Regions from separate parts of the Streptomyces sp. NPDC002698 genome, predicted to be linked through region 1. Evidence: riboswitches for the same ligand, from Rfam matches in the RefSeq annotation. Region 1 holds a riboswitch; each other region holds the start of a gene.
The links. A riboswitch is a leader RNA that binds a small molecule or an ion and turns the genes downstream of it on or off. The one in region 1 is predicted to bind thiamine pyrophosphate.
Positions count from the first base shown of each region.

Region 2: it holds a riboswitch for thiamine pyrophosphate, as region 1 does, so the genes downstream of both, ACFYW9_RS12995 (thiamine ABC transporter substrate binding subunit) here and ACFYW9_RS31400 (purine-cytosine permease family protein) in region 1, are expected to answer to the same signal.
Region 3: it holds a riboswitch for thiamine pyrophosphate, as region 1 does, so the genes downstream of both, thiC (phosphomethylpyrimidine synthase ThiC) here and ACFYW9_RS31400 (purine-cytosine permease family protein) in region 1, are expected to answer to the same signal.

Region 1 is NZ_JBIAQM010000031.1:16,761-20,649, reverse strand. It holds gene ACFYW9_RS31405 (alpha/beta fold hydrolase) at 1-680, opposite strand, end outside; TPP riboswitch at 1,030-1,124, shown strand; gene ACFYW9_RS31400 (purine-cytosine permease family protein) at 1,116-2,516, shown strand; gene thiD (bifunctional hydroxymethylpyrimidine kinase/phosphomethylpyrimidine kinase) at 2,583-3,407, shown strand; gene gndA (NADP-dependent phosphogluconate dehydrogenase) at 3,773-3,889, shown strand, end outside.
Region 2 is NZ_JBIAQM010000007.1:104,258-108,146, forward strand. It holds gene ACFYW9_RS12990 (ABC transporter permease) at 1-687, opposite strand, end outside; gene ACFYW9_RS12995 (thiamine ABC transporter substrate binding subunit) at 843-1,901, opposite strand; TPP riboswitch at 2,023-2,128, opposite strand; gene rlmN (23S rRNA (adenine(2503)-C(2))-methyltransferase RlmN) at 2,216-3,322, opposite strand; gene ACFYW9_RS13005 (hypothetical protein) at 3,598-3,889, shown strand, end outside.
Region 3 is NZ_JBIAQM010000036.1:24,078-27,966, reverse strand. It holds gene ACFYW9_RS33620 (DUF1801 domain-containing protein) at 1-169, shown strand, start outside; gene ACFYW9_RS33615 (VOC family protein) at 166-561, shown strand; gene thiC (phosphomethylpyrimidine synthase ThiC) at 617-2,437, opposite strand; TPP riboswitch at 2,430-2,586, opposite strand; gene ACFYW9_RS33605 (YibE/F family protein) at 2,658-3,889, shown strand, end outside.

The sequences.
Region 1 (3,889 bases):
TGCTGGTCCTCTCGGGGCAGGAACTCGTCCTGTTCACCCCAGATGACGAGTGTGGGCACCAGGATGCCGGCGAGGGTCGCGCGGAGATCGGCGTCGAGGAGACCGCGGGCCGTGTCCTTCCAGACGTAGGCGGGGAGCTTGAGGTTCTCCTCCACCATGGTCTCGACGAACCCCCGGGCGATCGGGCGGGTCATCGTGTCGGCCAGGAAGTCCTCGACGAACGCGCGGGGCACGGGATCGGCCAGATCCTCCATGGCGCGGGCCATGGAGGCCACCGCCGGTTTGTCAGCGAGGGTGCCGGGGACACCGAGCAGGACCAGGCCCGCGATCCGGTCGGGATGGCTGCCGGCGACGATCCGGGCCGGTACGCCGCCGCTGGACGCCCCGACCAGGACGGCCCGGGGGATGTCGACCACGTTGAGGAAGTCCACCAGGTCGGCGGCGAAATCGTCCGGGGTGTAGCCCTCCGGGGGCCGACCGGCATCGCCGTGCCCGCGCTGCGTGGGCGCGTATCCGTGCAGGGACGCGGGAAGGCGCCTCAGGAGGGGTTCGAAGGACCACCAGGAGTCGGCCAGACCGTGCACGAAGACGACCGGCGTGCCACTGGGGTAGCCCGCTTCGGCGTACGGGAGAGCGAGACCTTCCCGCACCTGCGCGGACTTCAGGGAGATCACGGTCACGGCACCCTGCCTCCTTCCGCCCGGCCACCGGGTCCGGGAACCCGGGAGCGGAGAGCGAGCGGCGATCACCTCCGACAGTACCGAGGCGCGGCACGCGCCGCGCTGCGAACGGGCCCGCTCGCGCCGTTCGAATGAACCGGAGCGCGCGCGGGCGGACACCGGTCCGGGCGAGTGAGCCCACGCAGCGACGCTTCCGAAGGGGACCTGGGGTCACGGGCCCCGGAGGACTCCCGGACGGTCCGGCCGGGTCCGGCGGTGGCGCCGCCCGCCCGTACACGGGAGCTGAGCACGGGTTCTGCCCGGGGGACCCACTCCCGCTCGGTCCTCGGGAGCGGTTAGTGTGTCCGTCGTACCGGACACGGGGTGCCCCGTCCGAGGGCTGAGATCACACCCGTCGAACCTGAACCAGTTCATACTGGCGGAGGGATGTCTTCCATGCCATTGGCGCATGTTCCCGGCGGGCTGCCCGCCGACAGCCGGCCCGCCGTCTTCGACGGACGGATGCCCGCCGCACCCGGCGACCTGCGGGTGGAGGGGCGCGGCATCGAGCCGGTCCCCGAGAGCAACCGGTACGGCGGTGCCGGGCGCCTGTTCACCGTGTGGTTCGCCCCGAACCTGACGATGACGGGTGTGTTCACCGGCACGATCGGGATCGCGCTCGGCCTGGACTTCACCACCGCACTGGCCGCCGTCGTCCTCGGGACCGTGCTCGGCGCCCTGCCCACCGCCTACCTCAGCACCTGGGGCGGACTCACCGGCACCGGCCAACTCCCGCTCGCACGGCTCGCGTTCGGCCGGGCGGTGGTACTGCCCGGGATGCTCCAGTGGCTGTCCTCCATCGCCTGGGACGCGTTGATCGGCCTGTTCGGCGGGGACGCGCTGGCGCGGCTGTGCGGCTGGCCGTTCTGGCTCGGCGTCCTGGTCATGATGGCCGCTCAGGGGGCCCTCGGCGTCCTCGGCTACGAGGCCGTCCACCGCCTGCAGATCGTCATGACGTTCGTGCTCGCCGTGGCCTTCGCGGTGATCGCCTGGCGGATGCTCGACGGGGTCCACCCCGCGACGACCGGATCCGCGACGGGCGCCGACCGCGCCGGCGCGTTCGTCCTCACCAGCACCATCGCGCTGAGCCTCTCGCTGTCCTGGGCACCGTACGCCGGTGACTTCAGCCGCTATCTGCCGCGTTCGACGTCCCGCCCTCGGATGTTCTGGTGCACCCTGCTCGGGCTCGTCGCGTCCTTCGTCGCCGTGCAGGTCCTCGGGCTGTGGGGCGCGTCGGTGCTGACCGACCAGACGGCGGCGGGCGTGGACACGCTGCTGGGCGGCGGTGCCGCGGGAGCGTTCGGGCTGCTGGCCGTGGCGCTCGCGGCGGTGTGCAGCAACGCGATGAACGACTACAGCGGTTCGCTGGCCCTGCAGACCCTGGGTGTGCGGATGCCGCGCCCGTTGGCGGCCGCCCTGGCCGCCGCGCTCGGCTTCCCGCTGGTGCTGTGGATGCACGCCGCCGACACCACGGCCCGCTTCCAGAACGTGCTGTTGTTCGTGGGCTGTTGGATCCCCGGGTTCGTCGCGATCGTCGTCGTCGACTGGATCGCCCGGGGGCGGGAGCGTGGGGACGCCCCGGTCGACGTCGCCGCCGAGATGTCCCGTCCGCGCCCTGGATGGCCGTCGCTGGTGGCCTTCGTCGCCGCTTTCGGCGCGGCCGTGCCGTTCATGGACACGAGCCTGTACGTCGGTCCGGTGGCCGACGCGCTGCACGGCGCCGATCTCTCGTACTACGTGGCGTTCCTGGTCGCCCTCGCCCTCTACGCCCCGCTGCGGCTGCGCCGCCGCGTCTGAGGGCTGCCCGTCGCTCCGCCGGTCCAGGGCTTCGGGCCCGCGGCCGTACCCCGAGAGGAACACCCCATGACCACCCCGCCCCGCGTCCTGACGATCGCCGGCTCCGATTCCGGCGGAGGCGCGGGAATCCAGGCCGACTTGAAGACCATGCTCGCGCTGGGCGCCCACGGGATGAGCGTGCTCACCGCTGTGACCGCGCAGAACTCCGTGGGTGTGCAGGGGGCTTGGGAACTGCCCGAGGAGGCGGTACGCGCCCAGTACCGCAGTGTGGTCGACGACATCGGGGTCCAGGCCGTGAAGACGGGGATGCTCTCCTCGCCCGGCCTCGTCACCACGGTCGCCGAGTTGCTGTCCGACGTGGGCGTCCCGGTCGTCGTGGACCCGGTGAGCGTCTCCAAGCACGGGGACCGGCTGCTGGCCGACGACGCGCTGGACGCCGTACGGACCCGGTTGCTGCCGCGGGCGACCGTGGCCACCCCGAATCTCGACGAGGTCGCCCAGCTCACCGGGTTGAAGGTGGACGACGAGTCGGGCATGCGCCGGGCCGCCGGGCTGCTGCTCGCGTTCGGTCCCCGTTGGGTGCTCGTGAAGGGGGGACATCTGCCGGGCCAGGCCGTCGACCTGCTCACCGACGGAACCTCCGAGCACTGGCTGCGCGCGCCCCGCCACGACAACCGGCACACGCACGGCACGGGGTGCACGCTCGCCTCGGCCGTCGCGGTGGGCCTGGCCGAGGGCCTCGAAGTGCCGGAGGCGGTACGGCGGGCCAAGGCGTACGTGACGGCCGCGATCGAGGCCGGTTTCGCGCTCGGTGCCGGTATCGGACCGGTGGACCACGGGTGGCGGCTGCGCCGCGACGACCGCCCCCGCCCGACGCCCGGGCACGACTGACCCCGCCCGGCGTCCGCCCGCCGTTCCGGCACCACGGGATCCCGCCCGGGCCGCCGCCCGCGATCCCGGCACGGCTGCCCGGTTCCCCGGCCGCCGGCCCTCGTTCGGGCACGACCCGCCCCTCCGTCGGCCACCGCCCGCCCGGGGCCCTGACCCCGGCCGGCCAACGGCTCCGCACCTCGGCGCGAGGTTCCCGGACGTCCGGGTCCGTCCGGCGCCCGGAGGCCCGTTCCACGGTCCGGCACACCTCCTGCCTCGGACGGTGAACACCTCGGCCCCTCCCGGCGTACTGATCGGCACAGCGACAGTCGTCTGCTCGCCCGTCAGGTACGCGGACAGGCAGATCCGGATCCAAGGAGCACACCATGAAGGCGACCGCGCAGATCGGCGTCACAGGGCTCGCGGTGATGGGCCGCAACCTGGCCCGCAACTTCGCCCGGAACGGCTACACCGTCGCCGTCCACAACCGCACCCCCGCGCGC
Region 2 (3,889 bases), on a different contig from region 1:
CGCCGCCGTCGTGAGGTCGAAGATCTCGGAGGTCTGCCGGTAGATCTCGACCTCGAGGGTGGAGAAGGTGGGTCCGCCGAGGATCTGCACCACACCGAACGAGGTGAAGGTGAAGAGGAAGACCATGAGGGCGGCGGCGGCCACGGCGGGCCCGAGCGCGGGCAGCGTCACCCTGCGCCAGGCCGCGAGACGCGAGGCCCCGAGCATGCGCGCGGCCTCCTCCTGACGCGGGTCGAGCTGCGACCAGAGCCCGCCGACGGTCCGGACGACGACGGCGTAGTTGAAGAAGACATGCGCCAGCAGGATCGCCCACACCGTGGTGTCCAGGCGTACGCCCCACAGCTCGTCGAGCAGCCCTCCCCGGCCGACCAGCGCGAGGAACGCCGTGCCGACGACCACGGTCGGCAGCACGAAGGGCACCGTCACCACGGCCCGGAGCATCTGTTTGCCCCGGAAGTCGAAGCGCGCGAAGACGTACGCGCCGGGGAGCGCGACCAGCAGCGTGAGCGCCGTCGAGGCGAGCGCCTGCCAGGTGGTGAACCACAGCACGTGCCGGATGTCGGAGCGGGTCGCCACGTCCCAGATCCGGCCGAGCTCCCAGCCGCCGTCCCCGTGGAGCCCGCGCGAGACGATCGCGGCGACCGGCCAGGCGAAGAACACCGCGAAGAACGCGACGGGCAGGACCATCAGCCCGAACCGCGCCGCGCTCCCCCGACGCGCGCCGCGCGAGGCCGCGGATTCGGCTGCGGGGCCGGCGTCGCCGCCCCGGCCGGTCCCGCCGGTCCCACCGGCCGGTTCGGGCTTGCCTGCCGGGCCGGTCTCGCCGGCCTCGTCCGCTTCCGTTACTTCAGTACGAGTGAGGTCCACGACTTGACCCACTGGTCGCGGTCGGCGGCGATCTTCGCGGGCGCCAGGATCTCGGGATCCTTGGCCTGCGGACCGAACCGGGTGAACTCCGCGGGCACCCGCGCGCCCTCACGGACCGGGTAGACGAACATGTTGAGCGGCATGTCCTCCTGGAACTCCTTGGTGAGCAGGAAGTCCAGGAACGCCTTGCCGCCCTCGGCGTTCTCGGCGTTGCTGAGCAGACCCGCGTACTCCACCTGCCGGAAGCAGGTGCCGTCCGCGACGCCGGTCGGGGCCGTGGCGGGCTTCGGGTCGGCGTAGATGACCTCGGCGGGCGGCGAGGAGGCGTACGAGACGACGAGCGGCCGGTCGGCCTTGGCCTTCTTGCCTCCGGCGGACCCCGAGAACTCCTCGTTGTACGCCTGCTCCCAGCCGTCCACGACCTTCACGCCGTTGGCCTTGAGCTTCGTCCAGTAGTCCTCCCAGCCCTTGTCGCCGTAGTGCGCGGCGGACCCGAGCAGGAAACCGAGGCCGGGCGAGGAGGTGGCGGCGTTCTCGGTGACGAGGAGGTTCTTGTACGCGGGCTTGACCAGGTCGTCGAAGGACCGCGGCGGCGCCAGCTCGTGCTCGCTGAACCAGGCCTTGTCGTAGTTGACGCAGATGTCGCCGGTGTCGATGGGCGTGACCCGGTGCTTGTCCTGGTCGGTCCGGTACTCCGGCAGGACCTGGTCCGCGCCCTTGGCCTCGTACGGCTGGAACAGCCCGTTGTCGAGCGCGCGGGAGAGCAGGGTGTTGTCGACGCCGAAGAAGACGTCGCCCTGGGGGTTGTCCTTGGTCAGGACGGCCTTGTTCACGGCCTGCCCGGCGTCGCCGTCCTTGAGGACGCGGACCTTGTAGCCGGACTGCTTCTCGAAGTCCGCCAGCACGCTCTTCGACACGAGCCACGAGTCGTGGCTGACGAGCGTGACCGTCTTCGGATCGCCCGAGCCGGAGCCGCCGGACGAGCCGCACGCGGACAGCACGGGCAGCGCGACGAGACCGAGCCCGGCGGCCATGACGGCGAACCGTCTGCCGCTGCTGACGGTGGTGGTGATGCTCACTGATTCCTCCTGGGTGACCAGGAAGAGACGCGGCCCTGCCCGGGACCTCTGACGGTTCCCGGGCAGGGCGCAACAGCTTGAGTAACGACCGAACTTCCTACCCAGAATGACCTGGGCAAGGTTCAGAGGGTCTGCGGTCTGTCCCGCACTCTCAGCGCTGTGGCGCTCCCCTGTCGGAATATGAAGATGTCGGACGGTGAAGATGCCGGACGACGGGATGGTCCGACCATGGTGATGCCGGACGACCGTACGGGCCGACTCGGTTCAGACTACCGCTCGGTCGCGGCGAGCTGGCCACACGCTCCGTCGATCTCCTGCCCCCGGGTGTCCCGGACGGTGACCGTGACGCCATGGGCCGCGATCGCCTCGACGAACGCCTTCTCGTCCTCGGGCCGCGACGCGGTCCACTTCGAGCCCGGGGTCGGGTTCAGCGGGATGAGGTTGACGTGTACGGGCTTGCCCTTGAGCATCCGCCCGAGCCGGTCCCCACGCCACGCCTGGTCGTTGATGTCGCGGATCAGCGCGTACTCGATGGACAGGCGCCGTCCGGACCGGTCCGCGTATCCCCAGCCGGCGTCCAGCACCTCGCGCACCTGCCACCGCGTGTTCACGGGGACGAGGGTGTCGCGCAGCTCGTCGTCCGGGGCGTGCAGGGAGATCGCGAGCCGGCACTTGAAGCCCTCGTCCGCGAACCGGTTGATGGCGGGGACGAGCCCGACCGTCGACACCGTGATACCGCGCTGCGAGAGCCCGAGGCCGTCCGGCTCGGGGTCGGTCAGGGCCCGGATCGCTCCGACCACCCGCTTGTAGTTGGCGAGCGGCTCGCCCATCCCCATGAAGACGATGTTGCTCAGCCGCGCCGGACCCCCGGGGATCTCGCCGTCACGCAGCGCGCGCATACCGTCGACGATCTGGTGCACGATCTCGCCGGTGGACAGGTTCCGGTCGAGGCCGGCCTGCCCGGTGGCGCAGAACGGGCAGTTCATCCCGCAGCCCGCCTGCGAGCTGATGCACATGGTCACCCGGTCCGGGTAGCGCATCAGCACGGACTCGACGAGCGTGCCGTCGAAGAGCCGCCACAGCGTCTTGCGGGTGGTGTCCTGGTCGGTCGACAGGTGCCGCACGACCGTCATCAGCTCGGGAAGCAGCGCTTCCTGGAGCTTGCCGCGCGAGGCGGCCGGGATGTCCGTCCACTCGGCGGGGTCGTGCGCGTACCGGGCGAAGTAGTGCTGCGAGAGCTGCTTGGCACGAAACGGCTTCTCGCCGATCGCGGCAACCGCTTCTTTGCGCTCGGCGGGCGTGAGATCGGCAAGGTGCCGCGGCGGCTTCTTGGCTCCGCGCGGCGCGACAAAGGTGAGTTCTCCGGGCTTAGGCATGGCGTAACCAGTGTCGCAGATCGTTTGGGGCCGCCCCGGTCGGATGGGCGAGGGACCTGTCACCCTCCGATGTCCCCCGTCACCATTGGCCACCCTTTCACGGCCCGGAGACGGTCCGGCAGCCCATTGCCCGGTTTTCAGGCGCGGGCAGTCGGCCCGACCTTGCGGATCTTGACCTCGCCCGCGTCGGGAAACGGGTACCCGCCGGGCGGGAACCGGTGTAGCGTCGCTCTCTTCGCCCGGCCCACGGTGCGGAGTCCCGGTAGGTAGCCGTCATGCTCGATCAGCCTGTCCCCGACCCGTACACGATGTGGCGGCTCGCCCTCGCCGAGGTGGACCGGATCTTCGCCTCCCTCCCGGAGCTCGACCGGCCGGTGGCGGGGTGCACTCGCTGCTTCACGGAAGCGGAGCTGCGCATCCTCGGCGGTGATCCGCGCGATGTGCCGGATGACGTCCTCGCAGGCTTCATGGGCAAGGTCGTCGATCACTGGGACGCGGACCAGTACCCGGTCCTGTGGCGCCGCCTCATACCGCGTGCCTTGCGTCACTGGGGCCCGGAAGGCCCTG
Region 3 (3,889 bases), on a different contig from region 1:
CTACGTCACCTTCGGTCTCTGGCGCGGCCAGGACGTGGCCGATCCATCGGGCCGGCTGGTCGCCGGAGCCCGACGGATGGCCTCCGTGAAGCTCGGCCGTGCCGACGAGATCGACCCCGCCCTGTTCAGCGCGTGGCTTCGCCACGCCATCGCCCTGGAGACGACATGACCGCCCTGCGCGTGAAGGCCTTCGACCACCTGGTCCTCAACGTCGAGGACGTCGAACGGTCCCTGTCCTTCTACACCGGACTTCTGGGCCTCGAACCCGTACGCGTCGACGAATGGCGGCGCGGCCAGGCCCCGTTCCCGTCGGTGAGGGTCACGGCGGAAACCATCATCGACCTGACCGCCCGTAGCCGCGGCGGGTCCAACGTCGACCACATCTGCCTCACCGTGGAACCTCTGGACTGGGACCAGGTCATCGCGTCGGGATCCTTCACCGTGCTCGAAGGGCCCGTGAAACGCTTCGGCGCGCGCGGCAACGCCACCTCGGTCTACGTCCAGGACCCGGACGGCAACACCGTCGAACTGCGCTGGTACCCGCAGGACGGCACACCGTGACCGTGCCGAGGGCGGCGGTCCGGGTGTCCGCCCCGGACCGCGCCCGTGATCCGGCTCAGTCGGCCAGCGGCAGGTACACGCGGTTGCCCGCCTCGGCGAACTCCCTGGACTTCTGAAGCATGCCCTCGGAGATCTCCTCGGCGGAGGCGCCGTCGGCCACGTCACCGCCGAACCGCTCGTTGATGTTCTGGCTGATCTTCATCGAGCAGAACTTCGGCCCGCACATGGAGCAGAAGTGGGCCGTCTTGGCGGGCTCGGCCGGCAGCGTCTGGTCGTGGAACTCCCGCGCCGTGTCCGGGTCGAGAGCCAGGTTGAACTGGTCCTCCCACCGGAACTCGAAGCGGGCGTCGGAGAGCGCGTCATCCCATTCCTGCGCACCTGGGTGCCCCTTGGCGAGGTCGGCTGCGTGGGCGGCGATCTTGTAGGTGATGACGCCGGTCTTGACGTCGTCACGATCGGGCAGGCCCAAGTGCTCCTTGGGCGTGACGTAGCAGAGCATGGCCGTGCCCCACCAGGCGATCATCGCGGCACCGATGCCGGAAGTGATGTGGTCGTACGCCGGCGCGACGTCCGTCGTCAGCGGCCCGAGGGTATAGAACGGAGCTTCATCACAGATCTCCTGCTGAAGGTCGATGTTCTCCTTGATCTTGTGCATCGGGACATGTCCCGGGCCTTCGATCATCGTCTGTACCTGAAAACGCTTCGCGACCCTGTTGAGTTCCCCGAGCGTCCTCAACTCGGCGAATTGCGCCGCGTCGTTGGCGTCCGCGATGGAACCCGGCCGCAGCCCGTCGCCGAGCGAGTAGGTGACGTCGTACGCGGCGAGGATCTCGCAGAGTTCCTCGAAGTTCTCGTACAGGAACGACTCCTTGTGGTGCGCGAGGCACCAGGCGGCCATGATCGAGCCGCCGCGCGAGACGATGCCGGTCTTGCGGTTCGCGGTGAGCGGCACGTACGCGAGGCGCACGCCCGCGTGAACCGTCATGTAGTCCACGCCCTGCTCGGCCTGCTCGACGACGGTGTCCTTGTAGATCTCCCAGGTCAGTTCCTCGGCACGGCCGTCGACCTTCTCCAGCGCCTGATAGAGCGGCACGGTGCCGATGGGGACGGGAGAGTTGCGCAGCACCCATTCACGCGTGGTGTGGATGTTGCGGCCGGTGGACAGGTCCATGACCGTGTCGGCGCCCCATCGGGTCGCCCAGGTCATCTTGTCGACCTCCTCCTCGATGGAGGAAGTCACCGCGGAATTACCGATGTTGGCGTTGACCTTCACCAGGAACCGCTTACCGATGATCATCGGCTCGATCTCCGGATGGTTGACGTTCACGGGCAGCACCGCTCGGCCCGCGGCGATCTCCTCCCGTACGACCTCGGGGGCGACGTTCTCACGGACCGCCACGAACTCCATCTCGGGCGTGATCTCACCCCGCCGCGCGTAAGCGAGCTGGGTCACCGCCTGCCCGGACCGCCCCCGGCGCGGCTGACGCGGCCGGCCGGGGAAGACCGCGTCGAGATTGCGCAGCCCTCCGCGCGGGGACGTGTGCTTGATCCCGTCGTCCTCGGGACGGACGGGACGGCCCGCGTACTCCTCGGTGTCCCCGCGGGCGATGATCCAGCTCTCACGCAGCGGCGTCAGCCCCCTGCGCACATCGGTGTCGACGGCCGGATCGGTGTACGGGCCGGAGGTGTCGTACAGCGTCACGGACTGTCCGTTGGTGAGGTGCACCTGGCGAACCGGCACCCGCAGATCGGGGCGAGTACCCCCGACGTATGCCTTGTGCCACCCGATGGACCGCCCGTCCTGGCCGTTCGGGGACGGCGGGGAAACCCCGTCCGTCCGACTGGAGGCAGGCGTGCGTACATCCTTGTCGGTCATGAGACCTACTCCCTACGCCGGCATTACCCGGTAACAGGTTCAGCGGTCGACGCAGCGGCTTCCGATCGCCGATGTTTCATGTGAAACATCGCGAAGACGGAGGTCAGCGCCCTCTCAGCCCGGTGCTCCGAGCTCCCGCGTGTGCAAAGGTGCCCCCACGCTAGCGTCATGTTTGGCGCGGTGAACAGAGGGCCCTTGACGTTCTTGCGATGATCGGGCGGTGACGACGACCCGACAGCACCCCTTCCCCCCGCCCGAGCCACCGCGCCGTTCCGGCTCCGACGACGGCCGTGGGCATGGCTCCGCTATCGGTCACGGCCACGAGCAGGAGCACGGCCACGGCCACGGACCGGGCGGTGATCATCACGGTTCGGGCGACGGTCACGGGCCGGGTCCCCGCCGCGGGCACAACGAGCCTGCGGGCGCCGGTCACGGGCATTCGCACAGCCACGGTCCCGCCGCTCCGGTCTCCAAGCAGCTGCGCAAGGTCATCGCCGCGGTACTGATCCCCTTCGCCGCCGCGGTCGTGGTGGGTCTCGTGGTGCTGTGGCCCGGCGGCGCGCCGTCCCACGAGCGCACCGGTGTCGGGTTCGACCGGCAGACCCAGCAGGCGACGGTCACGAAGATCGGCCAGGTGGACTGCAAGTCCGTGAACGCCTCCTCGGGAACCGCGACGGGCGGCACCTCCGCCGCCGGGGGTTCCTCCGCTCAGTCCGGGAAGGGGGGTGAGTGCAAGAAGGCGACCGTCCGCATCGACACCGGCGAGGACAAGGGCCGCACGTTCACCGAGATCGTTCAGCCCGATCAGTCACGGCAGTTGCACCAGGGCGAGAAGGTCGTCGTCGCGTACGAACCCTCCGCCCCCAAGGACCTCCAGTACTCGGTCACGGACGCGAACCGGAAGCTGCCCCTGACGCTGCTCGCAGTGATCTTCGCGGTGGTCGTCGTGGTGATCGGCCGGATGCGCGGCATCATGGCCCTGGTCGCCCTGGCCATCAGTTTCGTGATCCTGAACTTCTTCATCCTGCCCGCGATCCTGCAGGGCTCGAACCCGCTGCTCGTGGCCGTCGTCGGGTCCAGTGCGATCATGCTGATCGCGCTCTACATGTGTCACGGTCTGTCGGCCCGGACGTCCGTGGCGGTGGTCGGCACCCTGCTCTCCCTGGTGCTGATCGGACTCCTCGGCTCGGTCTTCATCGACTGGGCCGTACTGACCGGCAACACCGACGACAGCACCGGCCTGATCCACGGTCTGTACCCGTCCATCGACATGAGCGGCCTGCTGCTGGCCGGCGTCATCATCGGTTCGCTCGGTGTCCTGGACGATGTGACGGTGACGCAGACGTCCGCGGTGTGGGAACTGCACGAGGCGAACCCGACGATGGGCTGGCGCGGCCTGTACCGCGCGGGCATCCGTATCGGCCGCGACCACATCGCGTCGGTCGTCAACAC